2 regions of the Enterococcus sp. AZ194 genome follow, and region 1 is predicted to be linked to the other one. Evidence: predicted binding sites of a transcription regulator. Region 1 holds the regulator's gene; the other holds the start of a gene.

Region 1 (7,614 bases):
GCTATGATCCAGCCTGAAAACCAAGTCCATCTGATTGCGCAAAAGGGATGGCATGAAGGAGTTCTAGGAATCGTTGCTGGTAGAATCATGAATGAAACAGGTAAACCTACGATTGTTTTGACACTTAAAGATGACGGCTCTGCTAAGGGCTCTGGAAGAAGTACAGATTCACTCAATCTGTATGAGATGCTTTCTTCTATGAAGGATTTATTTACTCATTTTGGCGGGCACCACGCAGCTGTTGGATTAACTATGCCTGCAGAAAATATTGCTTCTCTTCAAGCGCAAATGAATCAATATGTCACGGAAAAATCAATTGATTTAACGAAGGGTGTGCCTTTGACGATTGATGAAATTCTCGCGGTTAAAGAGGTTTCAGTGGAATTCATTCACCAGCTTCGTATATTAGCGCCTTTTGGTACAGATAATCCATTACCTAAATTTTTATTTCAGACAATCTCAACTAGCCAAATTAAACGAATTGGTTCTGAGCAGCAACATCTAAAATTTACATTAACAAACGACTCAGCTAATTTAGATGCGATTGCTTTCGGTTTTGGCGAGCAATCCCAAGAACTGGAGAATGAGGGACTTAAGGTGGTTGGGGAGCTTTCGATTAATGAATGGAATGGTCGAAAAAAACCTCAACTAATGGTTAAAGATTTCGCGATTGAAGGACTCCAACTATTTGATTGGCGGGCCAAACGCTTCTGGCAACAACCACTGATAGCTGACTCAGCTTTATATGTTACATTTGCCGAAAAAAATAAAAAAATTCTTCAAACCTCAGTTGCTGAAACGGTTGTTGTATTTGAATCAATTGAGCAAATGCAGCAGGTTATTTCTGATAAACAACCAAAAGAGCTGTTATTCGTTGACTGTCCTGAAACACAACAAACAATAAAAGAAATTGTTCAGCTAGCTGACTTTTCTCGTATCTATTTGTTGTTCGCTTCACCTGAAGAAGTCTATCTAAATGGGGTGGGAAGTCGCGAACAGTACGCACGCTTGTTCAAGTTTATCCATCAACACAAACAAGTCGATGTGCGGTACAAAGTTGGTTCTATTGCCCAATTTCTAAAAATCCCTCAAAATTTATTAATTTTTATGATTCAAGTGTTTTTTGAGTTAGGATTTGTTACAATAGAAAATGGTGTTTTAAACAAAGTGGAAGATCCTAAAAATCAGCCACTTAGCGAGAGTCATCTTTATCAAAAAAGGTTGAAGCAAATCAAATCAGAGGAATTTTTACTATTAAGTGATATTCCCACTATCAAAAATTGGTTACAATCGTAGGAGGAGTAACAAATGAATTTAAAAGATTATATTGCAAGTATTCCAAACTATCCTTCAGAGGGAATCGTCTTTCGTGATATTTCACCACTTATGGCAAATGGTGATGCATACCGTGAAGCAACGAAACAAATCGTGGACTACGCAAAGGAAAAACAAATTGATATGGTTGTTGGACCTGAAGCACGCGGGTTTATCGTCGGCTGTCCAGTTGCTTATGAATTAGGAGTAGGCTTTGCACCCGTCCGTAAAAAAGGCAAACTTCCTCGTGAAACAATCGAAGTAACTTATGACTTAGAGTATGGCACAGATACCTTAACGTTACACAAAGATGCAATCACACCTGGACAACGTGTCTTAATTTGTGATGACTTACTAGCAACAGGTGGAACGATTAAAGCAACGATTGATTTAATTGAAAAATTAGGTGGTGTGGTTGTCGGCTGTGCATTTCTAATTGAGCTAATGGACTTACATGGCCGCGACAAAATAGAAGGACATGATATTATCACTTTAATGGAATACTAAGATATACGACTTTATGAGGTCGGGACAGAAGTGTTTCACTCCGAGAACCGGGTAGGTACTGTGCAACATCAACTCTAGCATGTCCCATGCATAGAAGTTGTTGAGAGCGGAACAACGTCCTTCAATTCTTAAGGTGTTTCACCTTTAGAGATTGATGAGATCGGAGTATGGTTTTTACGTAGTGAAGACCTTCAACTCTAGCATGTCCCATGCGTAGAAGTTGTTGAGAGCGGAACGCAGTCCATCAATTCTAAAGGTGTTCCACCTTTAGAAATTGATGGGGCGGAGTGAAGATGGAGTTGCTTCTGTACCCATCGTTTATTCGGATAAAAAGAGACTGGGACATATGTCTCAGCCTCTTTTGGTCTTTGCAAGAAACAGATCAGACCATAAGATAAAATGAGCGTCACTGAAAACGATGATTTTGTCCCTTTCAAGCTTTTCTTAAACAGATTACCAATTGATATTTTAAAAATTAAGAATGATAACATAACAAAACATTTTCCAACAATCAAAAAATAGTATCTAACTGATTGGTTACATAAAAAGGATGATATAAATGAAAAAAAGAAATTTTTTAACTATTTCTATAGTAAGCGTTTTAGTAACTATAAGTATTGTGGGTTATTTTGTTTTTCTAAAAAATAGAGGACCGTACGCAGATATTGCGGGAGAATGGAAAGAAGTTTCCTATGCCTCTACAGAAGATGAGTTAGACAAAGTTTTTTATGAGATAGAGGAACAACTAGGAGATTTCGAATTGCAGACATTAAGGATTGATTCAAAAGGAAATCTGTCATTACATTCTGAATGGTTAGATATAATGAAAAATGAAGATTACTTTCAATTACCAAAAAAAAGAGCAAGTAAGCAAGATAGGTACCCCTTGGAAGCAAAAGAAACAAAAATAGAAGAATCTCCTTTGTTTAACGAATATTTAGAAACTATATTTCAAGGGTTAGCCCAATATGGTACTGGACCTGACTTAAAAAAACAAATGAACATAGAGGAACTAAAAGAAATAATTGATGAAAAAAATTATACTAAAAGCCAATTAGCAGAGCTCACTAAAAAAAGACAGCAACAATTAAGCAAGAAACCTGAGATGTATAAAAATATTGTTGCATCAGACAATCTGATTACTTATGAAACTCAGCATGATATGGACTATTTTATCCAATTGATAGACAAAGATACGATCAAAATTATAAATAAAGATAAAGAAAATGTAGTAGGTACCTACACTCGAAAATAGCAATTAATCTTCTATGCACCTGAACAAGAATAGAGCTCAAAAAAATCCTTCGGGTAAATTGGCGATTAAAAAATCGTATTTACTCAAAGGATTTTTTGTTCGTTTATATCTTTTCCTAATAGTGAAGAAGAAACACAATCAATGTTTATACTCATAGTGGTATTCATAATCAAACTCATATCTATCTTCTTCATACTCACTATCATAATATTGTTCTTCGTAATAATGTTTCTCGCGTTCTGATTGACGATATTTTTTTTCATCCCATAACATAAACCATAATATAGACAAAGGCGTCAAGATCAAAAGTGCTGAACGGATGCCGATGTTTCCCAATAAAATACCTACCACTAATACAAATAAAATAAATCCAAAACGACGCATTGCTCTCATGATATTCACCTCTATTTTTTTATACGAACAAATGTTTGTATTTATATTATACGAATGTTTGTTCGGTTTGTAAAGAGAGAAATACGAAATTGATAAAAATATTTTTTTACCCCTATATAAACTTGCTTTTATGAGCTCATCCATTAAATAAATTGCTGAGTTATTTGTTCGATGAGTAGAGAGGTATGAAACAACAAACGGCTCTTTTTATAGGCATGGGATAGGAATGTGTCTGTATTTTTGACTATAAAAAAACTGATAATCAAAAGATCTCTGATTATCAGTCGTTCGTTATTCGCTTAATAGATACGGCTTCGATAGAGTCCAACCACTAAACCTAGAACAGACACATTATCTAGGATGATTGGTTCAAGCTCATCATTTTCAGGTTGAAGGCGGAAATAATTCTTTTCTTTATAGAATCGTTTGCAAGTTGCTTCATCTTCATCAGTCATTGCAATCACAATATCACCATTTTTAGCGGTGGATTGTTTTCTGACAATAACATCATCACCATCTAAAATCCCAGCATTGATCATACTTTCCCCACGAATGGTTAGCATGAATAAGCTACCTTCCTCAGAAGAAAGGTTGGGTGGAATAGGGAAAAAATCTGAAGCATCCTCAACAGCAAGGATAGGTTCTCCTGCAGTCACCGTTCCTAAAACGGGAATAGTCATTGGTCGAATGTCGATTTTTTCAAGTCCCATCGCAGTTAATTCAATTGCTCTAGGTTTAGTGGGGTCTCGTTGAATCAACCCTTTTTTTTCTAATCGTGCAAGATGTCCATGGACAGTTGATGTAGAAGAAAGATTTACGGCTTCTCCAATCTCTCTCACAGTAGGTGGATAACCTTTTTCGTTCACTTGTTCGTATATATATTTTAAGATATCAACTTGTCTTGTTTCAGTTCGCTTGGCCACGATTCACACCTTCTTTCATTTAATGATTTCAGTTTATCATATTAAACGCATAAAATCAAACACGCGTTCGCTTTTTTCGTTTATTTCTTGTTGTGTTTTTTGTGAATTTTTAATAAGATAAAGAGGGAGCAAAAAGAGGGGGCGTATCACGTGTTATCAAAAGAAAAACTCGCTCGTATTAACGAGTTAGCAAAAAAGAAAAAAGAATCAGGGCTAACAGAAACTGAACAAAAAGAACAACAGCTCTTAAGAGAAGAATATTTAAGTGCCTTTCGTTCAGGAATGAAACATCATATCGAAGGAATGAAAGTTGTTGACCCAGATGGAACAGATGTAACACCAGAAAAACTGAAACAAATTCAAAAAGAAAAAGGTCTTCATAACCGCTCTAACTAAAGCGAATAAGACGAATAATGATTGCATTTCCTTTTGTTTTCTTTTACAATGAAGGAGATAAAAGTAAAATAAACCTAAATTCAGGAGGGATTCTTTTGTTCGACAAAACAGATCAACTAGGTGTTAATACCATTCGTACATTAAGTATTGAAGCGATTCAAAAAGCTAATTCAGGTCATCCAGGTTTACCAATGGGGGCAGCTCCAATGGCTTATACATTATGGACAAAACATTTGAAAGTCAATCCAGCGACTTCAACTAACTGGGTAGACCGTGACCGTTTCGTTCTTTCTGCTGGACATGGATCAGCTATGTTATATAGTATGCTTCATTTAGCTGGCTACGATGTAACAATTGATGATTTAAAAAACTTCCGTCAGTGGGAAAGTCGCACACCTGGACATCCTGAAGTTCATCATACAGATGGTGTTGAAGCAACAACTGGTCCTCTAGGCCAAGGAATTGCTATGGCTGTAGGAATGGCGATGTCAGAAGCACATTTAGCTGCGACATATAATCGCGAACATTTTAACGTGATGGATCACTATACCTATGCTCTTTGTGGAGATGGCGATTTAATGGAAGGTGTTTCCCAAGAAGCAGCTTCTATGGCTGGACATATGAAACTAGGGAAATTAGTAGTTTTATATGATTCAAATGATATTTCATTAGATGGTCCTACTTCAAAAGCCTTTACAGAAAATGTCGGCGCTCGTTTTGAAGCTTATGGCTGGCAACATATCCTTGTGAAAGATGGCAATGATTTAGAGGCTATCTCAAAAGCGATTGAAGCAGCAAAAGCTGAAACAGATAAACCAACTTTAATCGAAGTCAAAACGGTCATTGGTTATGGCGCACCAAAAGAAGGCACTTCTGCGGTTCATGGCGCTCCTCTAGGGGATGAAGGAATCTCTGTAGCAAAAGCTGTTTATGGTTGGGAATATCCAGACTTTACAGTTCCAGAAGAAGTGGCAACACGTTTTAAAGAAACGATGCAAGAAGAAGGCCAGAAAGCAGAACAAGCTTGGACTGAGTTGTTTGCAAACTACAAACATGCGTATCCAGAATTAGCCGCTCAATTTGAAGCAGCCTTTGCTGGAAAATTACCAGAGGGCTGGGATAACGAGTTACCGCACTATGAAATCGGCTCTAGTCAAGCAAGTCGTGTGTCTAGTAAAGATATGATTCAAGCAATTTCAAAAGCTGTACCTAGTTTCTGGGGAGGCTCTGCCGATTTATCTGGATCAAACAATACAATGGTGGCTGCTGAAAAAGATTTCGAGCCTGGTCAATATGAAGGAAGAAATATTTGGTTTGGTGTGCGTGAATTTGCAATGGCTGCTGCTATGAATGGCATTCAATTACATGGCGGAACCAAAGTCTACGGCGGAACTTTCTTTGTCTTTACTGACTACCTACGCCCAGCAATTCGTTTAGCTTCTATTCAAAACATGCCAGTTACGTATGTCTTAACGCATGATTCAGTTGCAGTTGGTGAAGATGGTCCAACACATGAACCAATCGAACAATTGGCTAGTGTTCGTTGTATGCCAGGTGTTCACGTGATTCGCCCAGCTGATGGAAACGAAACGCGTGCTGCTTGGAAAATTGCAATGGAATCAACGGATACACCGACTGTCTTAGTCTTAAGTCGTCAAAATTTACCTGTTTTAGAAGGAACAGATGAGTTATCTGATACACATGTCGCTAAAGGTGGTTATGTATTATCTCCACAAAAAGGAGAAACACCTGAGGGAATTCTTATCGCGACAGGTTCTGAAGTGGCTCTTGCTGTAGCAGCTCAAAAAGAATTAGCCGCTCAAGGAAAAGATGTTTCTGTTGTTTCATTACCAAGTTTTGATTTGTTTGAAGCACAAGATGCGGCTTACAAAGAATCTGTTTTACCAAAAGCTGTAACAAAACGTGTCGGAATTGAAGTTGCTTCTTCATTTGGCTGGGAACGTTATACAGGAACTGAAGGCAAAATGATTGGGATTGATCACTTTGGTGCATCAGCTCCTGGAGATAAGATTCTTTCTGAATTTGGCTTCACTGTAGATAATGTTGTAGCTACATTCAAGACTCTATAATTGATAAAGACAGAGGTTGGGATATAACTTTTACAAGTTATAAGTTATAGTCCTAACCTCTTTTTATTAGCAAAACCCTCTCATAAGAGAAGGGGTTATACCACTCCAATTTGAAGCCTTATATAAAATCTGTTGTTATTTATTTTTAATTTTTTTTTGAGGACTTCATTTCATTTTCATAGAAGTTTTATTACAAGCCCTTTACAATTTGACTTTTCTCGTTCATAAGATTTGTACTTCGAAATTCTCCGGCCTATAATAAGTAATGCATAAACCCATAGACTTGTTATTATTCAACTATTTTTATTCTAATTATTAGGAGGAGTTTTTTGTGGAAAAATACGCAACGCGCAGTGCTAGACATCAAAAAATCAAAGGGAACAGTCACCCGTTAACTGTAAAAAAAATGGTTCCGTTAGTTGGAACAGGATTAATGATTGCCTCATTTGCATCGCCGCATTTTGTTAAACAAGCATCAGCTAATACAACCTATCAAGCGCCCTCAGCAAGTACCATTGATTCGTTTATTGAACAAATCGGCTGGACTGCATCAGAGGTGGCTGCAAATAATGATTTGTATGCGTCTGTAATGATTGCTCAAGCTTTATTAGAAAGTGGTTATGGAACATCTGGCTTATCAAGCGCTCCATACTATAATTTATTTGGCGTCAAAGGCAGTTATGACACCGGTGTTTATATGCCGACACAAGAATATATCAATGGGCAATGGGTGACC
Region 2 (7,614 bases), 190 kb from region 1:
AGACGACATCGCCTTCGTTGATAGACACATTAATATCATTTAATACAGTATTGTCACCATATTTTTTTACAAGATGTTCAACAAGAATTTTTTCTGCCATCTTATTTTACCCTCTTTTCTAAAACTTTTGCTAATTTCGTTAACGCAGTAATCAGAATTAAGTACATCACTGCAATAATCAAGTAGACATAGGTACTTTGTGTCGTACGAGCCACAATGATTTTTCCGGTTTGTAGTAATTCTACCACACCAATAGCTGAAATGATGGTTGTATCTTTCAGAGAAATGACAAACTGGTTAACGAAGGATGGAATCATTATTTTGATTGCTTGCGGTAAAACAATTTTGCTCATGGTTTTATTATAAGATAGACCTAGACTTCGTGAAGCCTCCGTTTGGCCGATTGGAACAGCGTTAATTCCGCCTCGAACAATCTCGGCAATATAGGCACTTGCGTTCAGCGTCAAAGTAATGACACCAGCGATAAAGTCTGGAATAGTAAAGCCAAGAACGTTGGGTAAACCAAAGAAGATAAAGAAAGCTAACACCATCATTGGAATCCCACGAATCAAATCAACATAAATCATCGAAATCCCGCGTAAAACTTTCGAAGGAGCAACGCTGAAGAGTCCGAAAATAACTCCAACAAGCAAGGCAAGAACGAAGGAAACAAGTGCTAAAGCGATTGTTTTCCAAAGTCCAGATAGAAGACCTTTATAGTTATTCTTCAAAATACCAACAATGTTTGATTCATCGACTTTTTCTTTCTTTTTCGTAGAAGAACCGTCTTCAATATATTTGTTGACAATTTTATCATATTCACCTGTTCGTTTTAATTCTTTTAAACCTTCGTTAAACATGTCAATTAATTCAGAATTTTGCCCCTTTTTAACTGCAAAACCATAACTTCCACCGGCTTCTCGTTCAATCGGTGTTTCAAGTTTTTGTTTTTGACTAATTGCATAACCAATTACTGGGTAGTCATCCATCATGGCATCAAGAGAGCCTGTGTTTAACCCTTCATATAATTGATCAGCTGCATCAAAGAATTTAATCGTGTAGCCGTATTTTTCTTCGTTATCTGTTAAAAAATCAGCACTTTCTGTCCCAACTTTGGCACCGACTGTTTTTCCTTTCAAATCATCATAAGATTTAATGGAATCCGCACCTTCTTTGACAGCAATTTGAATCCCACTTTGGAAGTAGGGCTCTGAGAAGTCAAAGTTTTCTTGTCGTTCTTCTGTAATCGTCATTCCAGCAATCATCGCGTCTGCTTGTCCCGCATCCACAGATTGAACAGCTGAAGAGAAACCGATAAAGTTGAATTTTACATTAAAGCCTTGTAGTTCAGCGATTCTTTTGATTAAATCGACATCGATTCCTTTATATTCACCATCGGAGTCTTCGAATTCAAAAGGCGCGAAAGCAGAATCACTAGCAATCACATATTGCTCTTTCTTTGGTTCAATCTTTTTCATTTCGCCAGACGCTTCTTCTGAGGCACCGCTTGAAATGTAAGCTGAAATAATTTCATCGTAACGTCCGCTAGCTTTTAATTTCTTTAGGCCAGCGTTAAATTTTTCTAGTAATTCTTTATTTTGGCCTTTCTTAACCGCAAAGCCATAAGCACTTCCGAATTGTGGTTCATCAACAAGTGTCAGTTTTTGTCCTTGGTTAATTGCGTAACCTAAAACAGGGTAATCATCGAAAATTGCTTGAACTGTGTTGCTGTTAATCGCACTATAAAGAGCATCAGCGGCATCGAATGATTTAATTGTATAGCCATATTTTTCTTTATTTTCTTCTAAGAAATTTGCGCTTTGTGTACCAACCTTTGCAGCGACTGTTTGTCCTTTTAAATCATCAAAGCTTTTAATTTTGTCATTTGATGATGAGACAGCCATCTGGATCCCACTGTCAAAATAAGGTTCTGAGAAATCAAACGTTTCTTTTCGTTCGTCTGTAATACTCATTCCGGCAATCATTGCATCTAGTTGATTGGATTGGACACCTTGAACTGACGTGTCAAAGCCAACTGGTTTTAAGATGAATGCGAAGTTTTGATCCTTCGCAATTTCAGTTAATAAATCAATATCAATCCCAGTATATTCGCCCTCAGGTGTTTTAAACTCAAATGGGGCAAACGTTGAGTCTGTTCCTATCGTATATTTTTTTTCAGCCGCATGGGTAGTTTGACTGAACGCAAATGTCAAAACACTTGCCATCGTTAGAACTAATGAGAAAAAAATATTTTTTCTTTTCATAATTAACCTCCTATTTTCTCAATATCTTACAAATTATATGCTAAAAACTATGGTTTGCACAAGATTTATGCCAGCAAAAGTGAAAAAAATTGCTTATTTATCACATCTGATGTCAGAAAATGTAACACGACGAATAAATCACAAAATACAAAAAGATAGCGAAAGTATGTTCGGTGTGGTATAATTTCTTTTGTAAGGAAAACCAAGGTTTTCCTATTGTTTTTGTGTCAAGTTTTACAAAGATAATTTAAACGAGGAGGAGAAGATAATGATTGAAAGAGATACTTCTCATACTTTTGAACTTGTTTCAAAGTATCAACCTGCCGGAGACCAACCCGTGGCCATTCAACAGCTCGTTGATGGTGTCTTAGAGGGGAAGAAGGCTCAGATATTATTAGGCGCAACAGGTACAGGAAAAACCTATACCATTTCTAATCTGATAAAAGAAGTCAATAAGCCAACTTTAATTATTGCTCATAACAAAACATTAGCTGGGCAATTATATGGAGAATTTAAAGAGTTTTTTCCGAATAATGCAGTCGAATATTTTGTTTCTTATTATGATTACTATCAACCAGAAGCCTATGTTCCTTCTAGTGATACGTATATTGAGAAAGATTCCAGTATTAATGATGAGATTGATAAGCTACGCCATTCAGCAACTAGCTCGCTTCTTGAGCGAAATGACGTAATTGTTGTCGCTTCTGTTTCTTGTATCTTTGGTTTAGGATCTCCCAAAGAGTACAGTGAACAAGTTGTCTCCATTCGTGTTGGGATGGAAATGGACCGCAACCAACTTTTAAAAAAAATGATTGATATCAACTTTGAACGCAATGATATTGATTTTCAACGGGGACGGTTCCGTGTTCGTGGAGATGTTGTAGAAATTTTCCCAGCTTCGAGAGATGAGCGAGCTTTACGTATTGAGTTTTTTGGCGATGAAGTGGAACGAATCCGTGAAGTGGATGCCTTAACCGGTGAAGTTGTCGGGGAGACAGAACATGTTGCTATTTTCCCGGCCACTCACTTTGTAACAAATGATGATCATATGGAACACGCAATTGAGAATATTCGAAACGAATTAGAGGCACGTTTAAAGGTCTTAAGAGATGACAATAAATTATTAGAAGCACAACGTTTAGAGCAACGTACAAACTATGATATTGAGATGATGATGGAGATGGGCTATACTTCTGGGATTGAGAATTACTCAAGACATATGGATGGTCGAAAAGAAGGCGAACCTCCTTATACCTTAATCGATTTTTTCCCTGATGATTTTTTATTGGTTATCGATGAGTCTCATGTAACTATGCCTCAGGTTCGAGGAATGTATAACGGCGATAGAGCGCGGAAACAAATGTTAGTCGACTATGGTTTCCGCTTGCCCTCTGCGTTGGACAATCGTCCGTTACGATTGGAAGAGTTTGAAGAGCATGTCAACCAAATCGTCTATGTTTCAGCAACACCTGGCCCGTACGAAGCAGAACAAACAGATACCGTTGTTCAACAGATTATTCGTCCGACTGGTTTACTTGATCCGCTCATTGAAGTGCGTCCAATCATGGGGCAAATTGATGACTTGGTTGGAGAAATTAATGAGCGTGTTGAGAAGAATCAACGGGTATTTGTGACAACGCTAACGAAAAAAATGTCAGAGGATTTGACCGATTACTTCAAAGAATTAGGGATTAAAGTCAAATACCTGCATAGTGACATAAAAACATTAGAGCGAACAGAGATTATTCGCGACTTACGTTTAGGAGAATTTGACGTCTTGGTAGGGATTAACTTACTAAGAGAAGGTCTTGACGTGCCTGAGGTTTCATTAGTAGCTATTTTAGATGCAGACAAAGAAGGTTTCTTGCGTAGTGAACGATCACTTGTCCAAACCATTGGACGGGCTGCCCGAAACGCAGAAGGAAAAGTTATTATGTATGCAGATAAGATGACTGATTCTATGCAGCGAGCGATTGATGAGACGGCTCGACGTCGTGAGAAACAAAAAGCTTACAATGAGGAACATGGGATTGTTCCGAAAACAATCATTAAAGAAATTCGCGAGTTAATTTCGATTTCGAAAGCAGTCGAAGGCTCTGAAGAAGAAAAAGTATCTGTTTCTTACAGTGAATTGAGTAAGGCAGAAAAAGAAACGCTACTATTAAAACTAGAAAAAGAAATGAAGGATGCGGCGAAATCTTTAGACTTTGAAACCGCAGCGACTCTAAGAGACACGATCCTTGAGTTGAAAGCATCAGAATAGGAGACAATTATGGCAAACGATAAAATAGTGATTCACGGTGCAAGAGCCCATAACCTAAAGGACATCGATGTAACGATTCCAAGAGATAAGTTAGTGGTCGTCACAGGGCTTTCTGGTTCAGGGAAAAGTTCCTTAGCTTTTGATACATTATATGCAGAAGGACAACGTCGGTATGTAGAGAGTTTATCTGCCTATGCCAGACAATTTTTAGGACAGATGGACAAGCCAGATGTGGATAGTATTGACGGCTTAAGTCCTGCTATCTCAATTGACCAGAAAACAACAAGTAAAAATCCGCGTTCGACGGTCGGAACTGCAACAGAAATTAATGATTACCTACGTTTACTTTATGCACGTGTGGGGCATCCCATTTGTCCTAATGACCATATTGAAATTACAAGTCAGTCCGTTGAACAGATGGTAGATGAAGTCTTAGAATTAGAAGATCGAACCAAAATTCAAATTTTGGCGCCTGTTGTGACTAAGAAAAAGGGACAACATAAAAAAGTCTTTGAGATGATTCAGCGAGAAGGATATGTTCGGATTCGTGTAGATGGAGAAACTTATGACATTTCTGAAGCACCTGAGTTAGAGAAAAGTAAAAAACATGATATCGCGATTGTTATTGACCGAATTGTGATAAAAAAAGGCATTCGCTCTCGTTTATTCGATTCATTTGAAGCTGCGTTACGACTGGCTGAAGGTTATGCACTAGTTGATGTGATTGGTGAAAAAGAGATGCTCTTTAGTGAACATTATTCCTGTCCTTACTGTGGGTTTACTGTGGGTGAGTTAGAACCACGTTTGTTCTCATTTAATGCGCCGTTTGGGGCGTGTGCAGAATGTGATGGTTTGGGTGTGAAATTAGAAGTCGATCGTGATTTGGTAATTCCCGACGCTTCTAAAACGTTAAGAGAAGGGGCGATTGCGCCTTGGAATCCAATTAGTTCTCAGTATTATCCGCAAATGTTAGAACAAGCTGCGACTAGTTTTTCTATCGATATGGACACACCATTTGAAGACCTTCCAGAAGAGCATCAAGAGATCGTCTTAAATGGTTCCAAAGGCGAGCTATTTCATTTTCATTATGAAAATGATTTTGGCGGTGTCCGCGATGTCGAAGTGGCATTTGAAGGCGTGCTAAAAAATATTGACCGTCGCTATCATGAGACAAATAGTGAGTTTACTCGTGAACAAATGCGTCTTTATATGACCGAGTTGACTTGTCAATCTTGTAAAGGATACCGTTTGAATCCACAAGCCTTATCTGTCCAAATTAACGGAACAAATGTTGGACAAATAAGTGAGTTGGCTATAAAAAAAGCAATTAAATTCTTTGATAATGTACAATTATCAGAACAAGAAAAAATCATTGCGCGACCTATTTTAAAGGAAGTCAATGATCGGTTGACGTTCTTAGAAAATGTCGGCTTGGATTATCTAACCTTAAGTAGAGCTTCTGGAACCTTATCAGGCGGGGAAGCACAACGAATTCGTTTGGCTACCCAGATTGGATCCAATCTTTCAGGGGTGTTGTATATCTTAGATGAGCCTTCTATCGGATTACACCAAAGAGATAATGATCGGTTAATTCAATCGCTGAAGAAAATGCGCGACTTAGGGAACACCTTAATTGTTGTAGAACATGATGAAGACACGATGCGCGCTGCCGATTATTTGATTGATGTGGGACCAGGCGCTGGACATCTAGGTGGAGAGATTGTTGCTGCAGGAACACCAAAACAAGTAGAAAAAAATAAAAAGTCATTGACCGGACAATATTTATCAGGAAAAAAAGGCATTCCTGTACCCAAAGAACGTAGAAAAGGCAATGGTAAGAAGGTCAAAATCACTGGGGCTACTGAGAATAATTTAAAAAATGTTACCGTTGAATTTCCTTTAGGTAAATTTATTGCCGTAACGGGTGTCTCTGGTTCTGGTAAGAGTACGTTAGTGAATCAGATTCTAAAAAAAGGGTTAGCACAAAAGATTAATCGGAATTCTAATAAACCAGGCAAACACAAAAAGTTAACGGGTTATGAAACCATTGAAAAGGTTATTGACATTGACCAAAGTCCGATTGGGCGAACGCCTCGAAGTAACCCAGCGACTTATACGAGCGTTTTTGATGATGTTCGTGATTTGTTTGCGAAGACGAATGAAGCGAAGGTCCGTGGTTATAAAAAAGGACGTTTTAGTTTTAACGTTAAAGGCGGTCGTTGCGAAGCGTGTCGTGGAGATGGGATTATCAAGATTGAGATGCACTTCTTACCAGATGTTTATGTTCCTTGTGAAGTTTGTCATGGTAAGAGATATAATTCTGAAACATTAGAAGTCCACTATAAAGGCAAAAACATTGCGGATATTCTTGAGATGACTGTAGAAGATGCGGTTGAATTCTTCAAACATATTCCAAAAATCCATCGTAAACTCCAAACAATCTTAGATGTTGGACTAGGTTATGTCACATTAGGTCAACCTGCAACAACATTATCCGGTGGGGAAGCACAGCGGATGAAATTAGCCAGTGAATTACACAAAATTTCAAACGGCAAAAACTTTTACATTTTGGATGAACCGACAACAGGGTTACACACCGATGATATTGCGCGTTTGTTAGTCGTTTTAGAACGTTTAGTTGATGCTGGCAATACAGTTTTAGTGATTGAGCATAATTTGGATGTCATAAAATCTACAGACTATGTCATTGACTTAGGTCCAGAAGGTGGAGATGGAGGGGGAACGATTATCGCTAAAGGAACACCAGAGGAAATTGCTGCGGTTCCAGAAAGCAGCTATACAGGTTTTTATTTAAGAAATGTTATAAAATAGTGGTCTGTTTTTTCATTATTTGATTTTTTTTAAATCAGTTTCTTAAAAAAGTTTAAAAACCTTATAAATTCGCTTGTTTTTGCCGATGATATTCGATACTATTTACTTATGGTTGAACTCTATTACTAAATTGGTATAGAAAAAGACAGCCTATAAGTGAAATCCGTTCAAAAAAGAAATGAGCAATCTGAGGTCTTCCCTTTGATTGCTTTTTTCTTTGTGGTATGATATTCCTGTTGCAAAACTTTTTTAGAA

The links. The regulator LexA, encoded in region 1, represses DNA repair genes until DNA is damaged. The targets are predictions, from matches to a motif close to CNAACANNTGTTNG.
Region 2: uvrB (excinuclease ABC subunit UvrB) is a predicted target of LexA. The motif match lies at 2,424-2,437, and genes of this name have one in related genera.

What each region holds. Positions count from the first base shown of each region.
Region 1 is NZ_JBIOQR010000001.1:1,700,318-1,707,931, forward strand. Features, by position in the region: gene recJ (single-stranded-DNA-specific exonuclease RecJ) at 1-1,296, shown strand, start outside; gene IGI37_RS07920 (adenine phosphoribosyltransferase) at 1,309-1,821, shown strand; gene IGI37_RS07925 (hypothetical protein) at 2,381-3,076, shown strand; gene IGI37_RS07930 (hypothetical protein) at 3,215-3,469, opposite strand; gene lexA (transcriptional repressor LexA) at 3,769-4,392, opposite strand; gene IGI37_RS07940 (DUF896 family protein) at 4,543-4,788, shown strand; gene tkt (transketolase) at 4,884-6,878, shown strand; gene IGI37_RS07950 (glucosaminidase domain-containing protein) at 7,210-7,614, shown strand, end outside.
Region 2 is NZ_JBIOQR010000001.1:1,514,344-1,521,957, forward strand. Features, by position in the region: gene IGI37_RS07135 (amino acid ABC transporter ATP-binding protein) at 1-100, opposite strand, end outside; gene IGI37_RS07140 (amino acid ABC transporter substrate-binding protein/permease) at 102-2,264, opposite strand; gene uvrB (excinuclease ABC subunit UvrB) at 2,533-4,527, shown strand; gene uvrA (excinuclease ABC subunit UvrA) at 4,537-7,359, shown strand.